DNA from 3 places in the Rhodococcus sp. Z13_19A genome. Region 3 is predicted to be linked to each of the others. Evidence: riboswitches for the same ligand, from Rfam matches in the RefSeq annotation. Region 3 holds a riboswitch; each other region holds the start of a gene.

Region 1 (5,387 bases), on a different contig from region 3:
ATCCTGTTCTGGGAGAGCCTGACGACGTCGCTGCGCTCGATCAGGCGGGACCTGCGCGGCATCGTCCTCCTCAGCACCGTGCTGGTGGTGGCCACGGCGTTCGCGGTGGCCGGTATCGCCCACGCGCTGGGCATGCCGTGGCCCGCCGCGCTCATCCTCGGCGCCGCGGTCGCCCCGCCTGACGCCACCGCCGTGGCCGGGCTGGGACGCACCCTGCCGCACCGCAACTTCATGCTGCTCAAGGCCGAGAGCCTCACCAACGACGGCACCGCCCTGGTGGTCTTCGCCCTCGCCGTGGGGGTGGCGGTGGGTGGGCGCTACTCACCGCTGGACATCACTGCCCGGGTGCTGCTCTCCTACCTCGGCGGCATCACCGTGGGCGCCGCGGTCGCCGGCCTGGCCTACCTGCTAATGCGGCCGCTGCGCGAGGCACGGGCCATCAACCTCACGCTGCTGCTCGTCCCGTTCGTCGCCTACCTGCTGGCCGAGCTGATCGAGGCCTCCGGGGTGCTGGCCGTGGTCGTCGCAGGGCTCATCCTGGCGTTCAACTCGGGTCGCATCACCACGGCGGCCTCACGTCGGCAGACCGAGGCGGCGTGGCCGCTGGGGTCCTACGTGCTCAACGGCGCGCTCTTCGTGCTCATCGGCCTGGAGGTGCAGGCCGTGGCCCACCAGCTGGAGGCGGGCGACGTGGCGCGGCTGCTGGTCACCATGGTCGCCGTCTGGCTGGGGCTGATCCTCGTCCGCTTCCTCTTCCAGACCTCCACTGTCCTGCTGATCCGGCTGCTCGACCGCCGGCCCTCCCAGCGCGCGCGGCGGATGACCCACCGTGCCCGGGTGGTGAGCGCGGTCGCCGGGTTCCGCGGAGCGGTCTCGCTCGCCCTGGCGCTGTCGGTGCCCGCGACCTTGGACAACGGGCAACCGCTGCCGGCCCGCGACGAGATCACCCTGGTCGCGGCCGGGGTCGTGCTCCTCACGCTGCTGGTGCAGGGTCCCGCGCTGCCCGCGGTGGTGCGGTGGGCCCACCTGCCGGAGGATGCCACCCATGCTGCCGAGCTGCGGCTGGCCGAGCACGCGATCACCACCACCGCCGTGGCCGCCCTGCCCGCCCTGGCCGACGAGCACGGCACCAGCGAGGAGGTGCGGGTGCGACTGATCCGCGACTACGAGGAGCACCTGCGCCTGGTCGACGCCACGACTCCGGTGCCCGCGGAGCAGGCGGACCGCGACAGCGAGGTGTTCGAGGCGTCCGCCCAGGAGTCGCCCAACAGTGCCGACGCCGTGGCCGCGCTCGCCGTCGCCCGCGACGCGCCACGCACCCACAACGAGGAGTACACGCGGCTGCGGCTCGCGCTGATGGAGCGCAAGCGGGAGGTGCTGAACCAGCTGCGCCGCGACGGCGTCATCGACGACACCGTGGCGCGCCGGGTGCAGGCGCGGCTCGACATCGAGGAGCTGCGCCTGGCCGGTGTCGACCCTCCCGACTAGCGGTTGGCTCAGGCCCACCAGCGTGTGACCGCGACGCCGTCGAGGGTGACGAGCTGCAGCTCGGTCGCGCCGGGATCAACCAGCGCCGACACCGGCTCGGTGGCGCCGGGTGGCTCCAGCAGGCACGGCGTGGGGCCGTCGCTGCTGCAGGGGAACCACAGCCCCGCACACTGCAGCACCGTGCCTGCGCGCACGATCTTCACGGCCGGCCCGTGCGTCCCCACGGCGGCGCGCAGCCGCCAGGGGTGGTGGTGCCACCACCGCAGCAGCGAGCCGTCGCGGCACTCGATGAGCACGTGGTCGCCGTCGAAGCCCACCACCGTCGCCCAGCGGCCACGCGAGCGGTACTGCCGCGCCATGATCCAGTGTGGCTGGTGTCCGCTGCGGTACGTCCGGCACGGTCCCACGCCTGGCAGCTCGACGTTGCGCATCGCCGTCATCTCCGATCCATCCTTGGCCGCGCCGGGTGCGCGGCCCTGTTCTTCCTGCGGAAGCACCCCGGGGGAGAGGGTTGCTGGACAGCCAGCCGCAGGGCTTGACGCTGTCACTCGGGAACGGGCTGGACTGTACTGCCGATCGCCGACACAACGGGTCGCCCTCGACGCTCGCCGCAGTGGCGACTCGTGACGATGCACGCCAGGCTGGAGAGGTCGCTGTCGGCGACACGAGTGGCGGTGCCCAACTGGTCATTCGGGCGCCACGGTCTGGGCACTACGCTGCCCGGGTGCCAGTCTCCGAGATGAGTCCCGTCAAGACCGATGCGCTGGAGCTGGCGTCCGGCAAACGACGGACATCGCTCAGCGAGGGCTTGGGCGGACACGACAACTCGCTCGGCATCATCCGGCTGGTTCTCGCCTCGTTGGTCATCTTCTCCCACGCCTTCCCCCTCGGCGGGGGGGAGGACCCGATGCTGCGGTGGAGCCGCGGTCAGGACAACCTCGGCGCCATGGCCGTGCTCGGGTTCTTCGCCATCAGTGGCTACCTGATCACCAAGAGCGGTGCCGGAAGCGACATCGTGCGGTACCTCTGGCACCGGGCGCTGCGCATCTTGCCGGCCTTCTGGGGTGTGCTGCTGGTCAGCGCACTGGTCGTGGGCCCGCTGATCTGGATTCGAGATGGCCACGACCTGGCCAGCTACTTCCAGAGAGCTGACGGTGGCCCTGCCACCTACCTGAAGGCGAACTGGGACCTCACCATCAACACGTGGGGCATCTACGACATCTTTGCGGGGACGACGCCCTACGGGGACACGGTGCACATGTCGGTCTTCAACGGGTCGGTGTGGACGCTGACCTACGAGTGGACGTGTTACCTCATCATTGGCGTGTTCGTGCTGTTCGGGGCCCTGGGCCGGGCGAAGTTCCTGGTGCCGCTGCTCACCGCGGTCTTCCTCGCCATGCAGGTGATCCGCACGGAGCTTCCCGCCCACGCGCACGTGCTCGGCTCGTACTTCGGCGACCGCTACCACGTCACGCTGCCGCTGATCTTCTTGTACGGCGCCTGTCTCGCGCTGTACTCCAAGCGCATCCCGCTCGACGACCGTCTGGCCGCGGTCTGTGGAGCGACGGTGGTGCTCACCGTGCTTCTGGGCTGGTTCGGTCTGCTCGGCTACCCCGCCCTGGCCTACTTCCTGATGTGGCTCGCGGCACGCCTTCCCGCTGCGCTCCGCAAGGTGGGTGCAACGAACGACTACTCCTACGGCATCTATCTCTACGGGTTCGTCGTCGCGCAGGTGTTGGCCTACCTCGGCGTGCACCGGTGGGGCTACCTGCCCTTCTCGCTGCTGACCCTCGCGGTCGCCGCCGGGTGCGCTGCCGCGAGCTGGCACCTCGTGGAGAAGCGTGTTCTCGCAGTGAAGGATCGTGGGCCGGGCCGCGGTCACCGCTACTGGCGAGACGCCAGCACCGGCGTGGCGACCCGAGCACTCACCGGCCGGGTGAGCACCTTCGTCGTGGGCTGTGTGCTGCTCGCTGGTGGGTACGCCATGGTCTGGCGCTGACCTTCCCACCGGCCTGAGCGGGGAATACCTGTTCTCCGCGCCGAGTTGTCCGCACCATGACGACCATCGGTTTCATCGGCAGCGGCAACATCGGCAGCAACCTCGCGCGACTGGCTCTCACGCGCGGCTACGACGTGGTGCTCAGCAACAGTCGCGGCCCGGAGACGCTGCAGGACCTGGTCGGCACCTTCGGCCCCGGGGCCTGCGCGGCCACCCCGGAGGAGGCCGCCGCGGCCGGCGACCTCGTGGTGGTCACCGTCCCGCTCAAGAGCTACCAGCAGGTGCCGGTGGAGCCGCTGCGCGGCAAGGTCGTCATCGACACCAACAACTACTACCCGCAGCGGGACGGGCAGATCGCTGAGCTGGACGACGAGTCCACCACCGTCTCCGAGCTGCTCCAGGCGCACCTGCCCGACTCACAGGTGGTCAAAGCGTTCAACAACATCTACTTCGACTTCATCGGCACGTTGGCCCGCCCCGCCGGCAACCCCGGGCGCAGCGCGCTGGCCATCGCCGGCGATGACGCCGGGGCCAAGCAGACCGTCACCGAGCTGCTCGACCAGCTGGGCTACGACGCCCTGGACGCCGGCCCGCTCGCCGAGGGCTGGCGCTACCAGCGCGACACCCCCGCCTACGCCGCCTACTTCGACACCACGGCCGAGAGCCAGACACCCCGGGCGCGTCAGGCGACCGCCGGGCAGCTGCGCGAGCTGCTGGCCCAGGCGAAGCGCTACCGCGACATGTGAGCCCCAGCCAGCCGGGCTAGGAGGAGTCGGCGCTCTTGGTGGCGTCGGCGACGATCCGAGCGGCGATGATGTGCAGCTTCACGTTCTGCTCCTGGGACAGCCGCGAGATGAGGTCGAAGGCAGCCTGGGCGTCCAGCGTGAACCGCTCCATCACGACCCCCTTGGCCTGGCCGATGATGTCGCGGTTGACCAGCGCGTTGGTGAGCGTGCGCTCCTGGCGCGCACCGGCGATGGCCACCGCAGCATGGGTCGCGAAGATCAGGCCGGTCGCGATCGACTCCTCGGTGAACGCAGACGGCTGCGAGGAGTACAGGTTGAGCACTCCGAGGTTGTCACCCTCGACGTAGAGCTGGAAGCACAGCATCGAGGCGATTCCGGCCGCGCGGCCGGCCGCCACGAAGGCCGGCCACCGGTCCTCGTCGGCGAGGTCGGCGATGTGCAGGGTCTCTTGCTCGTAGATCGCGGTGAGGCAGGGTCCCTCGCCCAGCTCCGTCTGCATCTCGTCCATTCGCCGGGCCAGCTCGTCGGTCGTCGCCTTGGGCAGCACGACCTTGCGGTCCACGACTGTGCTGATGGTTCCGTGCTCGGCGCCGACCACAGACGAGAGCGCCGCGGTGAGCACCGCGTCCAAGGTGTCGTCCTCGCTGCCGTGGTCACGGTGCAGCGTTCGGGCAAGCTCGCCCATCACGGTGCTGAACTTCTCCGCCTCCCGGTGTACCGCAGTAGGAGTCCGATCGTTACCGTCCGTGGGCACAGCCATGGAGTGGACCTCTCCTTCGGAAGCTCGGCGCTGGTCACGGCACTGGGCCAGGGGCACTGTGCATGGTAGGGCATCACGTGGACATATCGGGCTAGCTAGTTGACAGGCGCGCTGGGGCACGCTAACTCATTCCGCTCAATCACCTTGCTTGACTGTAGTACTGGCACGAGCGGTGCGCTGGGCGCTGCGGCTGGGCGGTCTAGGGGACCACCACGGCGCGGCCGGTGATCGAGCCCGCGCGCAGGTCCTCATAGGCCTGTGGCGCCTGGTCGATGCCGTAGGTGGTGGTGTGGATCTGGATCTGGCCCCGCCGGGCCATCTCCACCAGCTCCATCAGCTCCTTGCGCCGGCCCCACAGCGAGGTGGACACCGAGATGTTGTACGGCGCACTGGT
Region 2 (5,387 bases), on a different contig from region 3:
TCGGCAGCAGGTCCAGCACGCTCACGTCCCGCATGATCTGGGCGGGGCTGAGCGCGGCACAGGAGACGAAGACCCGCTCACCCGTGCAGATCCTGCTCTGCCCGCCCCGGGCCACGTACTGCAGCGCCGCGACCAGGTACCCCTCCTGCAGCACGCAGTCGGAGTCCAGGGACAGCACCCACTGGGCTCGGGTGAGCCGGAGGGCCAGGTTGCGCGCCCGGCAGAGCGCGAACGGGTGCGGCAGCTTGGGCTGCTGCACCAGAGTCAGCTGCATCCGGCTGGAGAACTGCCGGTGGAGCCGCTCGAGGGAGTCGACGTCGGAGTTGTTGTCGACCAAGATCACCTCGACGCGGTCCAGGGCAGGGCCCTGCCCGGCGATGCCGGCCAACGTCCTGGCGAGCAGGTCGGCGTCGTTGTGGCAGGGGATGGTGATGGCGATCAGCGGTGCTTCTGTTGCGGCCATGGCGCTCCACAGGAGAGAGGGAGGGTGCCGCCGGGGTGCACTCACCCGACGTGGGGTGTGCCGATGGCTACAGCTTCCCCCCGTGGCCAACGCTACGGTGGCGCCCCGGAACCCGCTCAACGAGAAGGCGACTGGGCGAACTCGTAGTCGATGTCGGTGAAGGAGTCGACCGCGAAGACGTAGCAGAACCGCAGCACGGACTCGCCTCGCTCGCCATGGTTCCAGGGTGGGACGGCTGGGCCGCGCTGCTCGGCTCAGTGGCCTTCGTCGCAGCACCGCGCTGCTGAGCCCCGCCAGCGAGCCGAGGACGCTCGGGCAGTGCATCCTTGGGCGCCATGACCCCCCCACAGCAGAAGACCGGTGAGGAGACCCACTACGAGGCCGTGGTGGTGGGAGGCGGCTTCGCCGGGCTCTCTGCCGCACTGTGGCTGGGCCGGTTCCACCGACGGACGCTGGTCCTCTCGGCCGGACCGTCCCGCAACGCGCCGGCGCAGGTAGCGCACGGCTACCCCGGCTTCGACGGTGCCAACCCCGGGGAGCTGCTGGACAAGCTCGAGGCGGAGGTGGACCAGTACCCCAGCGTCACCCGGCGCACCGCGTGGGTGGATACCGCCGCCCAGGACGGCGACCAGTTCTGCATCACCGCCGGTGAGCTGGCGGTCACCGCTGACCGAGTGGTTCTGGCCACCGGCATCCGCGACGTGCAGCCGGACCTGCCCGGCTTCGCCGACTACGAGGGCAGGAGCATCTGGCACTGCCCCGCCTGCGACGGCTACGAGTACACCGGCAAGCCGATCGTGGTGGTGGGCAACGGGGAGCACGTCGCCGGGTACGCCCAGGAGCTGGTGCCCTACGCCGACCCGCTCACCATCGTCACCCACGGCTCCACCCTGGCCGGCTCCGCCGAGGACCTCGCCGCGCTGGCGCCCCGCGGCATCGAGGTGCACGAGCAGGCGATCCACCGCCTGCACGGGGCCGACGGGCAGCTGGAGGCAGTGGAGCTGGCCGACGGCACCGTGCTGGAGGCGGCGGCGGTGTTCTACTCCCTGGGCCACGAGCCGCTCTCCGAGCTGGCCAAGCAGCTGGGCTGCGAGGTGGGCGCGGAGGGGCTCGTCGTCGACCGGCGGCAGGAGACCACCACCACGGGCGTCTACGCCGCCGGCGACCTGGCGCCGCTGGAGGAGCTGGTGGTGGTGGCCGCCGCGATGGGTGCGGTCGCCGCCAACAACCTGCACCAGAGCCTCGGCCCGGGCAGCTGAGCCAGCGCCCACCCCAGCCGCACTCACCTCGACTTGCGGCAGTGGGGCAGGCGGGCACGATCGGGCCATGCCCGCACCGCGGACGCGGTGGCTCGTGCGCCGAAGGAGGATGCCGTGACCGATCGCCTCTCCCCGCCGTCGACAGCCGTCACCGCTGGCTCGGAACCCGTGCTCGACCGCTACCCCACCCGCACCGCGGCGCGCCCGGAGCTGCTGGTCCGGACCGATCCCGCGGTGTGGGGCGGGCTCTCCGCACCCGGCCCGTTCTCCGCCGACGGGCTGGCTGACTACGACCGCACCGGCTTCAGCGCGGTCCCGGCGCTGCTCGGCCCGCAGGAGGTGGCCGACCTCGCGGCCGAGCTCGTCCGGTTCGCGGCCGACCCCGCCGTGCGGGAGGACCGCCGCACCGTCATCGAGAAGTCCTCCCAGGAGGTGCGCTCGGTGTTCGAGGTGCACCGGACGAGCCAGGCGGTGGCGGCGCTGGTCGCCGACGAGCGCGTGATCGGCCGGGCGCGCCAGGTGCTGGGCTCCGACGTGTACGTCCACCAGAGCCGCATCAACTACAAGCCCGGCTACGGCGGTGGCGGCTTCTACTGGCACTCCGACTTCGAGACCTGGCACGCCGAGGACGGCATGCCCGCCCCGCGAGCCGCGAGCATCTCCATCGCGCTGACGGAGAACTTCCCGCACAACGGCTGCCTGATGATCATCCCGGGATCGCACCGAACGTTCGTGCCGTGCGTGGGCGAGACACCCGAGGAGCACTTCACCACCTCGCTGCGCGAGCAGGGCCGCCAGGTCGGCACCCCCGACGACGCCAGCCTCGCCACCCTCACCGCGGCCGGCGGCATCAACCTGCTCACCGGCGCTGCGGGCTCGGCCACGATGTTCGACTCCAATTGCATGCACGGCTCGGCGAACAACATCACCCCGTACGCGCGGTCCAACCTGTTCGTCGTGTTCAACAGCGTGCAGAACCGCCTGGTGGAGCCGTTCGCCGCGCCGGCCCCACGGCCGGAGCACATCGCCGCGCGGGGGTGAGGCGGTTCCCAGCCGCACCCTCGTCGACCAGCACGTGCACCATCGCTTAAAGTTTCACCTGTCTGGCCCTGTGCGGGCCCGGCGCGGTCCAGCCGTCGGGCCACCCTTGTCGCTGAGGGTGTTCCGTGGCCGCGCGCCCGCTGCATCCTCGTGGATGGCCGCCTGTGCGGCCGCAAACGGGAGCACAACCATGAGTGACACACCCAGCGCCGCTGGGCGTCCAGCACCGAGCGTGAACCAGGCTGGCGCTGCGGGGGTGCCCCGCCCGGGCCCCGCGCGCGAGCTCATCGCCGCGATCCACGAGCTCACCCGGATCGTGGTGGGCGAGAAGCCGCTCGACGAGGTGTTCGCCCAGGTGGTCCAGCTGGCCCGGCAGGAGATTCCCGGCGCCGACGAGGTGTCGGTGACCATGGTGGACGGGTCGGACCCCACCACACCGGCCGCGACGGGCGAGCTCGCGTGCACGCTGGACGAGCGGCAGTACTCCACGGGGCAGGGTCCGTGCCTGCAGGCGGCCACCACCGGAGAGACGCTGCACATCCCGGACATGCAGGCAGAGCAGCGGTGGCCTGAGTACACCCCCTTCGCCGCGCGCAACGGCGGGCTGAGCTCGCTGTCGGTACCGCTGCCCGTGCAGGACACGACGGTGGGCGCGCTGAACATCTACGCCCGGGTGGTCGGCGCCTTCGACGAGCACAGCCGCGAGCTGGCCGAGCACTTCGCCGGCTACGCCGCGGTGGCCGTGCGCAACGCCAGCCTCTACACGGCCACCACGAACCTGGCCGAGCAGATGCAGGCGGCCATGGAGTCCCGCGCGGTGATCGAGCAGGCCAAGGGCATCATCATGGGCGAGCGCCGGTGCAGCCCCGACGAGGCCTTCCGGCTGCTGTCCAAGGTCTCCCAGGATGCCAACCGCAAGCTCCGCGACGTGGCGACCGCGCTCGTCGCCCAGGCCTACCAGTCGTCCTAGCCCGCCTGGACCTCTGCGCTGCGGGCCCGGCGGAAACCGCTTGACAAAGTTGACCGGTCCGGTCGACTATTGGTGGCAGGTCATGAGTGCCAGCGTCAAGCCCCGGCTCGCTGGCCGGCAACCCTCCTCCGCGGTGGGGTGCCCCGGGTGAGGACCAGGCTCCGGCGAGGTGTCGGAGCAAGCGCGGACCCCCGAGTGACGCACGCTGCCTCGGGCTCTCTGGGGTCCCTGAGCGGAACGAGAACGCCGTGACCACCACCCTGCTGCCCCGCCCCGCCGCTGCGGCGGCGACCGAGACCCCCACCACGCTGCGCCTGGCCACCCTGGTGCGGGGCATCGCCGCCCAGCCACACCGGTGGCACGACCAGGTGCGCTTCTCCACCCGGGAGCGCTGCTGGTCCCGGCTGGAGTCACCGGCCGGGGTGGACGTCTGGCTGCTCACCTGGACCAGGACGCAGAGCACCGACCTGCACAGCCACGGGCTGGCCAGCGCCGCGCTGACCGTGGTGCAGGGCACCATCACCGAGGTTCGCCCGGACGGCCGCGGTGGGCTGCACGCCGACCGGCTGGGGGTGGGCGGGCTGCGCACCGTCACCACCGGCGTGATCCACGACGTGCGCAACGAGCGGGACGAACCGGCGGTGAGCATCCACGCCTACTCCCCCCGGCTCACCGAGATGACGTTCTACCGGCTGGAGGACGGGCTGCCCGTCGCCGACCGCACGGTGCTCACCGACGAGCCGGAGGTTGACGCCTGAGACCTGTCGGTGGGCCGCACCCCGGGGTGCAACCGGTCACATCCCGGCGATCAATGGCCGCTGCACCGCCCTGAACAGGGCATTCTTGAGCTCATACCCCGCTCGGGGTGGTGAGGAGGACCGGCGATGAGCACCTCGTCAGGACGCGGCGGTCCCTGGGTGAGCGCGACGATGCGGTACTGCAGCGGCTGGCGCACCTCGGCCTCGGCCGGGTTGCAGCGCCGGGCCAGCACCCCGCGCCGCGTGCGCCGCACTGTCAAGGCCCTCCGCGCCGTGGATGGGCCGTCTGCAAGTACCACCAAGCGCGCCGCAGACCGTCGCTAACCGCTACCAGGTGCTGCTGCTCAGCCCCCGCCAGCAGCAACACCCGGTCAGCAGCACCCGGTCAGCGGAAGAAGCTGAGGAACAACGCCACCAGCCAGCTCCAGAAGTCCAGCCACGGGTTCGACGGCGCGGGGGCCACCACCGGCGGTGCCGGCTCGCCCGCGCAGGGCGCGCCGTCCAGTCCGCCCGCGGCCCGGCCCACCCGCTCCAGGCCCTTGCGGTCGCCCGCGGCGAACCCTGGGGTGGCGGCACCGCTCACGGTCGGGTTCATCACCTGGCCCGGCGTGCTGGTGTGGTCCAGGCCGATGGCGTGGCCCAGCTCGTGCAGCACCAGCCGGCCCCGGGTGGACGACGCGGCCGGCCCGAACCCGGGTGCCAGCTGCGGGTACGTGCGGCTGTCGAGCACCACGAACCCGGACACCACCTGCCACGGGGTCGCCTGCGCGGCACCCGGCGGGGTGTACGACCAGGTGGTGACGCCGCCGACGCCCGCGGCGCCGCCCATGCCGTTGAGCAGGCTGGACGTGCCCGGACCCGTCCCCGGCGCCGCCCAGGCGATCACCAGCGGGGTC
Region 3 (5,387 bases):
ATCTGGTCGGCGGTGGCCCGTGCCCCGGTGGCCAGCACCAGCGCCGCGCCCACTCGGTCGGGGTGGCCCACCACCCACTCCAGGGCGCGCATCCCCCCCATGGAGCCACCCATCACCGCGGCGAAGCGGGGGACGCCCAGCCGGTCGGCCAGGGCAGCCTCCATGGCCACCTGGTCGCGGATGGTGATGGCGGGGAAGCGCGAGCCCCACGCCGTGCCGTCCGGTGCGAGGGAGGACGGTCCGGTGGTGCCCCGGCAGCCGCCCAGCACGTTGGGGGCGATGACGCACCACTCGTCGGTGTCCAGCGCCGCGCCGGGGCCGACCAACCCGCTCCACCAGCCGGGGGAGGGGTGCTCCGGGCTGACCGGGCCGGTGACGTGGGAGTCACCGGTGAGGGCGTGCAGCACCAGCACGGCGTTGCTGGCGGTGGCGTTCAGGGTGCCCCAGCTCTGCAGGGCCACGGTCACCTCGGCCAGCTCGACGCCGCTCTCCAGCGTCAGCGGGCCGAGGTCGACCGTCGTCAGCGCCCCGTCCGGACGAAGCGCCCCGGCAAGGGTGGCACCGGCCGGACGGGAGGCCGACGGGTGCTCGTCGTGCAGCAAGCTCACGCCTGTGCTGCTGCTTCGAACCCGGTCCGCAGGTCACCCAGGATGTCCTCGATACCTTCGATGCCGACCGCCAGGCGCACCAGGCCCGGCGTGACGCCTGCGGAGAGCTGCTCCTCCGGGGAGAGCTGGGCGTGCGTGGTGGAGGCCGGGTGGATGACCAGCGAGCGGACGTCGCCGATGTTGGCCACGTGGCTGTGCAGCTGCAGCGCGTTGACGAAGCGCTTGCCCGCCTCCACGCCACCGGCGATCTCGAAGGCCAGCACCGCGCCGGCACCCTTGGGCAGCAGCTTCTGGGCACGGTCGAACCACGGTGAGCTGGGCAGGCCGGCGTAGGCCACCGACTCCACGTCCTCGCGGGCGGAGAGGAACTCGGCCACCTGCTGGGCGTTGGCCACGTGCCGCTCCATGCGCAGGCTCAGCGTCTGCAGGCCCTGGTTGATCAGCCAGGCGTTGAACGGCGACAGCGCTGCACCCATGTCGCGGAGCAGCTGCACGCGCATCTTCAGCGCGTAGGCCGGGGCGCCCAGGTCGGCGAAGACCACGCCGTTGTAGCTGGGGTCGGGGGTGGTGAAGCCGGGGAAGCGGCCGCTGGTCCAGTCGAACGTGCCGCCGTCCACGACCGCGCCGGCGATGGTGGTGCCGGTGCCGCCCAGGTACTTGGTGGCCGAGTGCACCACCACGTCGGCGCCCAGGGCCAGCGGCTGGATCAGGAACGGGGTGGCGACGGTGTTGTCCACGATCAGCGGGATGCCCGCGGCGTGGGCGACCTCGGCCACGCCGGGGACGTCGAGGACGTCGTTGCGCGGGTTGGCGATGGTCTCGCCGAAGAGCGCCTTGGTGTTGGGCTGGATGGCGGCCCGCCACTCCTCGAGGTCGTCCGGGTCGCTGACGAAGGACACCTGCACGCCGAGCTTGGGCAGCGTCTGGGTGAACAGGTTGTAGGTGCCGCCGTAGAGGCTCGGGCTGGCCACCACGTGGTCACCGGACTCGGCGACGTTGAGCAGCGCGTAGGTGGTGGCGGCCTGGCCGGAGGCCACCAGCAGCGCGGCCACACCGCCCTCGAGGGCGGCCAGCCGCTGCTCCACCACGTCGTTGGTGGGGTTCATGATGCGGCTGTAGATGTTGCCCGGCTCGGCCAGGGCGAACAGCGCCGCCGCGTGGTCGGTGTCGCGGAAGGCGTAGGCGGTGGTCTGGTAGATCGGCAGCGCGACGGCTCCGGTGGTGGGGTCGGGGGCCTGGCCCGCGTGGATCTGCTTGGTCTCGAAGCTCCAGGAAGCAGCGGGATCGGAAGTCGTGGGGTCGCTCATCGGGTCAGTCAGCTCCAAGAAGGTGCGGGCGTCGTCCACGCCCGGTGGGGGAAGGGAAGCGCGGCCAGCGGGCCGCGGGCGATCTCCTGGGTGGTCAACAGTCGCTACACATGGCGAGACCTCCGACAGACGGGGGGCCAGTCGTGCGACGGGCCCGCGCTTGACGACCGGACGTTGCTCCGATCGACCCGGTCATCACCCGGGGCACCCCACCGCGGATGGAGGGTTGCCGTCCAGCAAGCCGGGGCTACGCGCTGGCACTCATGACCTGGCAGAGATGTTAGCGGAGCCGTCGTCTCGCGCGTAACAGGTGTGGGGTGGGCGGGGCTCAGCCCAGCAGGCCCTGCTCGCGGACGGTGTCGCGCTCCTCGGTGAGCTCGGCGACGGAGGCGTCGATCTTGCCGCGGGAGAAGTTGTCGATCTCCAGGCCCTGGACGATCTCGTAGCGCCCGCCCGAGCAGGTCACCGGGAAGGACGAGATGAGCCCCTCCGGGACGCCGTAGGAGCCGTCGGAGGGCACCGCCATGGACACCCAGTCGCCGGCCTGGGTGCCGTGCACCCAGTCGTGCACGTGGTCGATGCCGGCCGAGGCGGCCGAGGCGGCCGAGGACGACCCGCGGGCCTCGATGATGGCCGCGCCGCGCTTCTGCACGGTGGGCAGGAAGTCGCTCTCCAGCCACTGCTGGTCGTTGACCACATCGGCGGCGATCTTGCCGTCCACCTCGGCGTGGAACAGGTCGGGGTACTGGGTGGCGGAGTGGTTGCCCCAGATGGACATCTTGGCGATGTCCAGCACCGGGACGCCGGTCTTCTTGGCCAGCTGGGCGATGGCCCGGTTGTGGTCCAGCCGGGTCATCGCGGTGAACCGCTCGTCCGGCACGTCCGGGGCGTTGCTCATCGCGATGAGGGCGTTGGTGTTGGCGGGGTTGCCGATCACCAGCACCCGCAGGTCGTCGGCGGCGTTGTCGTTGAGCGCGCGGCCCTGCTTGGTGAAGATGGCGCCGTTGGCGGAGAGCAGGTCGCCGCGCTCCATGCCCTTGGTGCGCGGGCGCGAGCCCACCAGCATGGCCACGTTGACCCCGGCGAAGGACTCGTTGGCGTCGTCGGAGATGTCCACGCCGCGCAGCAGCGGGAAGGCGCAGTCCTCCAGCTCCATGGCCACGCCCTCGGCGGCGCCCACGGCGTCGGGGATCTCCAGCAGGCGCAGTGCCACAGGGGTGTCCGGGCCGAGCATGGCCCCGCTGGCGATGCGGAAGAGCAGCTGGTAGCCGATCTGGCCGGCGGCACCGGTGACGGCCACCTTCACGGGGGTGTTGCTCACGACTGGCTCCTCACGAGTTCAGCGCCGAGGGCGAGGAACGCTCTGGCACACCGATGGCGGGCAGGGCTCGACGCTAGCAACTGCGGAGGACCAACGGTGATCGTGACCACCAGGGTCGCGCTGCCTGAGCAGGGCCGGCGCAGTAGCGTGCCTGCTGAGGCTCACGGACCGTGTCAGCCCCCGTACCAGTACGCTCGTCTTGCTTGGGTCACGTCAATCGCACAGGTGCGTGAGGCCCGGCGAGGAGCGAGAGGAGAGACCCACCGCATGAGCAAGATCAAGGTTCAGGGCACCGTCGTCGAGCTCGACGGCGACGAGATGACCCGCATCATCTGGCAGTTCATCAAGGACAAGCTGATCCACCCGTACCTGGACATCGACCTGGAGTACTACGACCTGGGCATCGAGCACCGGGACGCCACGGACGACCAGGTGACCGTGGACGCGGCCAACGCCATCAAGAAGCACGGCGTCGGCGTCAAGTGCGCCACCATCACCCCCGACGAGGCGCGGGTGGAGGAGTTCGGCCTGAAGAAGATGTGGGTCTCGCCCAACGGCACCATCCGCAACATCCTCGGCGGCGTGGTCTTCCGTGAGCCGATCATCTGCAGCAACGTGCCGCGCCTGGTCCCGGGCTGGACCAAGCCGATCATCATCGGCCGCCACGCCCACGGCGACCAGTACAAGTCGACCAACTTCAAGGTCCCCGGGCCCGGCACCGTCACCATCACCTACACCCCCTCCGACGGCTCCGAGCCGATCGAGCACGAGGTGGTGCAGATGCCCGAGGACGGCGGCGTCGTCATGGGCATGTACAACTTCACCAAGTCCATCGAGGACTTCGCGCGGGCCTCGCTGTCCTACGGCCTGCAGCGGAACTACCCCGTGTACCTCTCCACCAAGAACACCATCCTCAAGGCCTACGACGGTGCGTTCAAGGACATCTTCCAGCGCATCTACGAGGACGAGTTCAAGGCTGACTTCGACAAGGCCGGGCTCACCTACGAGCACCGCCTGATCGACGACATGGTCGCCGCCGCCATGAAGTGGGAGGGCGGCTACGTCTGGGCCTGCAAGAACTACGACGGTGACGTGCAGTCGGACACCGTGGCCCAGGGCTTCGGCTCGCTCGGCCTGATGACCTCGGTGCTGATGACCCCGGACGGCAAGACCGTCGAGGCGGAGGCCGCGCACGGCACCGTCACCCGGCACTACCGCCAGCACCAGGCCGGCAAGGAGACCTCGACCAACCCGATCGCGTCGATCTTCGCCTGGACCGGTGGCCTCAAGCACCGCGGCAAGCTGGACAACACCCCCGAGGTCACCCAGTTCGCCGAGACCCTCGAGCGCGTCTGCGTCGAGACCGTCGAGAGCGGCAAGATGACCAAGGACCTGGCGCTGCTCATCTCCAAGGACGCGCCGTACCTGTCCACCGAGAAGTTCCTCGCCGCGCTGGACGAGAACCTCAGCGCCGCAATGCAGAAGTAGCCTCCGGCTACCTGCGCGGCTGACACGACCGCGGCCCGGTCCCGCCTCTGGCGTGGCCGGGCCGCGGTCGTGTCACCATGGCCTCCCGCACCACTTCTCCTCGCACCAGGCACTGTCCCACCCACAGAGAGGCGCCCACGATGGGTCTGACTCCGGACGAGGTTCGCGACGTCACCTTCGACCGCGCCCCGTGGGGGCAGCGGGGCTACCACGAACACGAGGTGGACGCCTTCCTCGACCACGTCTACGAGCAGCTGCTCCAGCTGCGGGCCCAGCACCGGCTGGAGCTGTCCCGCCTGGTGCAGGAGAACGACGAGCTGCGCGACCGAGTGGCCGAGCTGACCGGCGAGCCGCTGCCCCGGCGCCGCCAGCCCAGCGTCGAGCCGGCCACCCGCCAGCACTACGCTGCCTCCAGTGAGCGCCCCACCCCCGCCAAGCATCGCTAGCCCCCACCTGAGCGTCTCCAGCGTCAACGTCAACGGCGTCCGCGCCGCTGCCGGCAAGGGCCTGCTGGCCTGGCTGGCCGAGACCACGGTGGACGCGGTCTGCCTGCAGGAGACCCGCGCCGACGACACCCAGCTGCGCAAGGCCCTCGCCCCGGCGCTGGACGCCGGCTGGCACCTGGAGTCGGCCGAGCCGGCACTCAAGGGCCGCAACGGAGTC

What was found. Region 3 has a riboswitch for S-adenosylmethionine ahead of AC3YNX_RS00840 (bifunctional o-acetylhomoserine/o-acetylserine sulfhydrylase). Riboswitches for the same ligand answer to the same signal wherever they lie in the genome.
Region 1: it holds a riboswitch for S-adenosylmethionine, as region 3 does, so the genes downstream of both, AC3YNX_RS15690 (hypothetical protein) here and AC3YNX_RS00840 (bifunctional o-acetylhomoserine/o-acetylserine sulfhydrylase) in region 3, are expected to answer to the same signal.
Region 2: it holds a riboswitch for S-adenosylmethionine, as region 3 does, so the genes downstream of both, AC3YNX_RS15895 (cysteine dioxygenase) here and AC3YNX_RS00840 (bifunctional o-acetylhomoserine/o-acetylserine sulfhydrylase) in region 3, are expected to answer to the same signal.

The regions. Positions count from the first base shown of each region.
Region 1 covers NZ_JBYUNN010000004.1:153,650-159,036, forward strand. Annotated here, with positions in the region: gene AC3YNX_RS15685 (Na+/H+ antiporter) at 1-1,488, shown strand, start outside; gene AC3YNX_RS15690 (hypothetical protein) at 1,497-1,928, opposite strand; SAM riboswitch class IV at 1,933-2,044, opposite strand; gene AC3YNX_RS15695 (acyltransferase family protein) at 2,213-3,487, shown strand; gene AC3YNX_RS15700 (NADPH-dependent F420 reductase) at 3,544-4,233, shown strand; gene AC3YNX_RS15705 (GAF and ANTAR domain-containing protein) at 4,250-4,918, opposite strand; gene AC3YNX_RS15710 (NAD(P)-dependent alcohol dehydrogenase) at 5,193-5,387, opposite strand, start outside.
Region 2 covers NZ_JBYUNN010000004.1:198,345-203,731, reverse strand. Annotated here, with positions in the region: gene AC3YNX_RS15915 (glycosyltransferase family 2 protein) at 1-463, opposite strand, end outside; gene AC3YNX_RS15910 (NAD(P)/FAD-dependent oxidoreductase) at 799-1,722, shown strand; gene thpD (ectoine hydroxylase) at 1,837-2,763, shown strand; gene AC3YNX_RS15900 (GAF and ANTAR domain-containing protein) at 2,954-3,733, shown strand; SAM riboswitch class IV at 3,812-3,923, shown strand; gene AC3YNX_RS15895 (cysteine dioxygenase) at 3,982-4,491, shown strand; gene AC3YNX_RS15890 (matrixin family metalloprotease) at 4,877-5,387, opposite strand, start outside.
Region 3 covers NZ_JBYUNN010000001.1:166,465-171,851, reverse strand. Annotated here, with positions in the region: gene metX (homoserine O-acetyltransferase MetX) at 1-524, opposite strand, end outside; gene AC3YNX_RS00840 (bifunctional o-acetylhomoserine/o-acetylserine sulfhydrylase) at 605-1,915, opposite strand; SAM riboswitch class IV at 2,067-2,184, opposite strand; gene AC3YNX_RS00835 (malate dehydrogenase) at 2,244-3,236, opposite strand; gene AC3YNX_RS00830 (NADP-dependent isocitrate dehydrogenase) at 3,504-4,724, shown strand; gene AC3YNX_RS00825 (DivIVA domain-containing protein) at 4,865-5,170, shown strand; gene AC3YNX_RS00820 (exodeoxyribonuclease III) at 5,139-5,387, shown strand, end outside.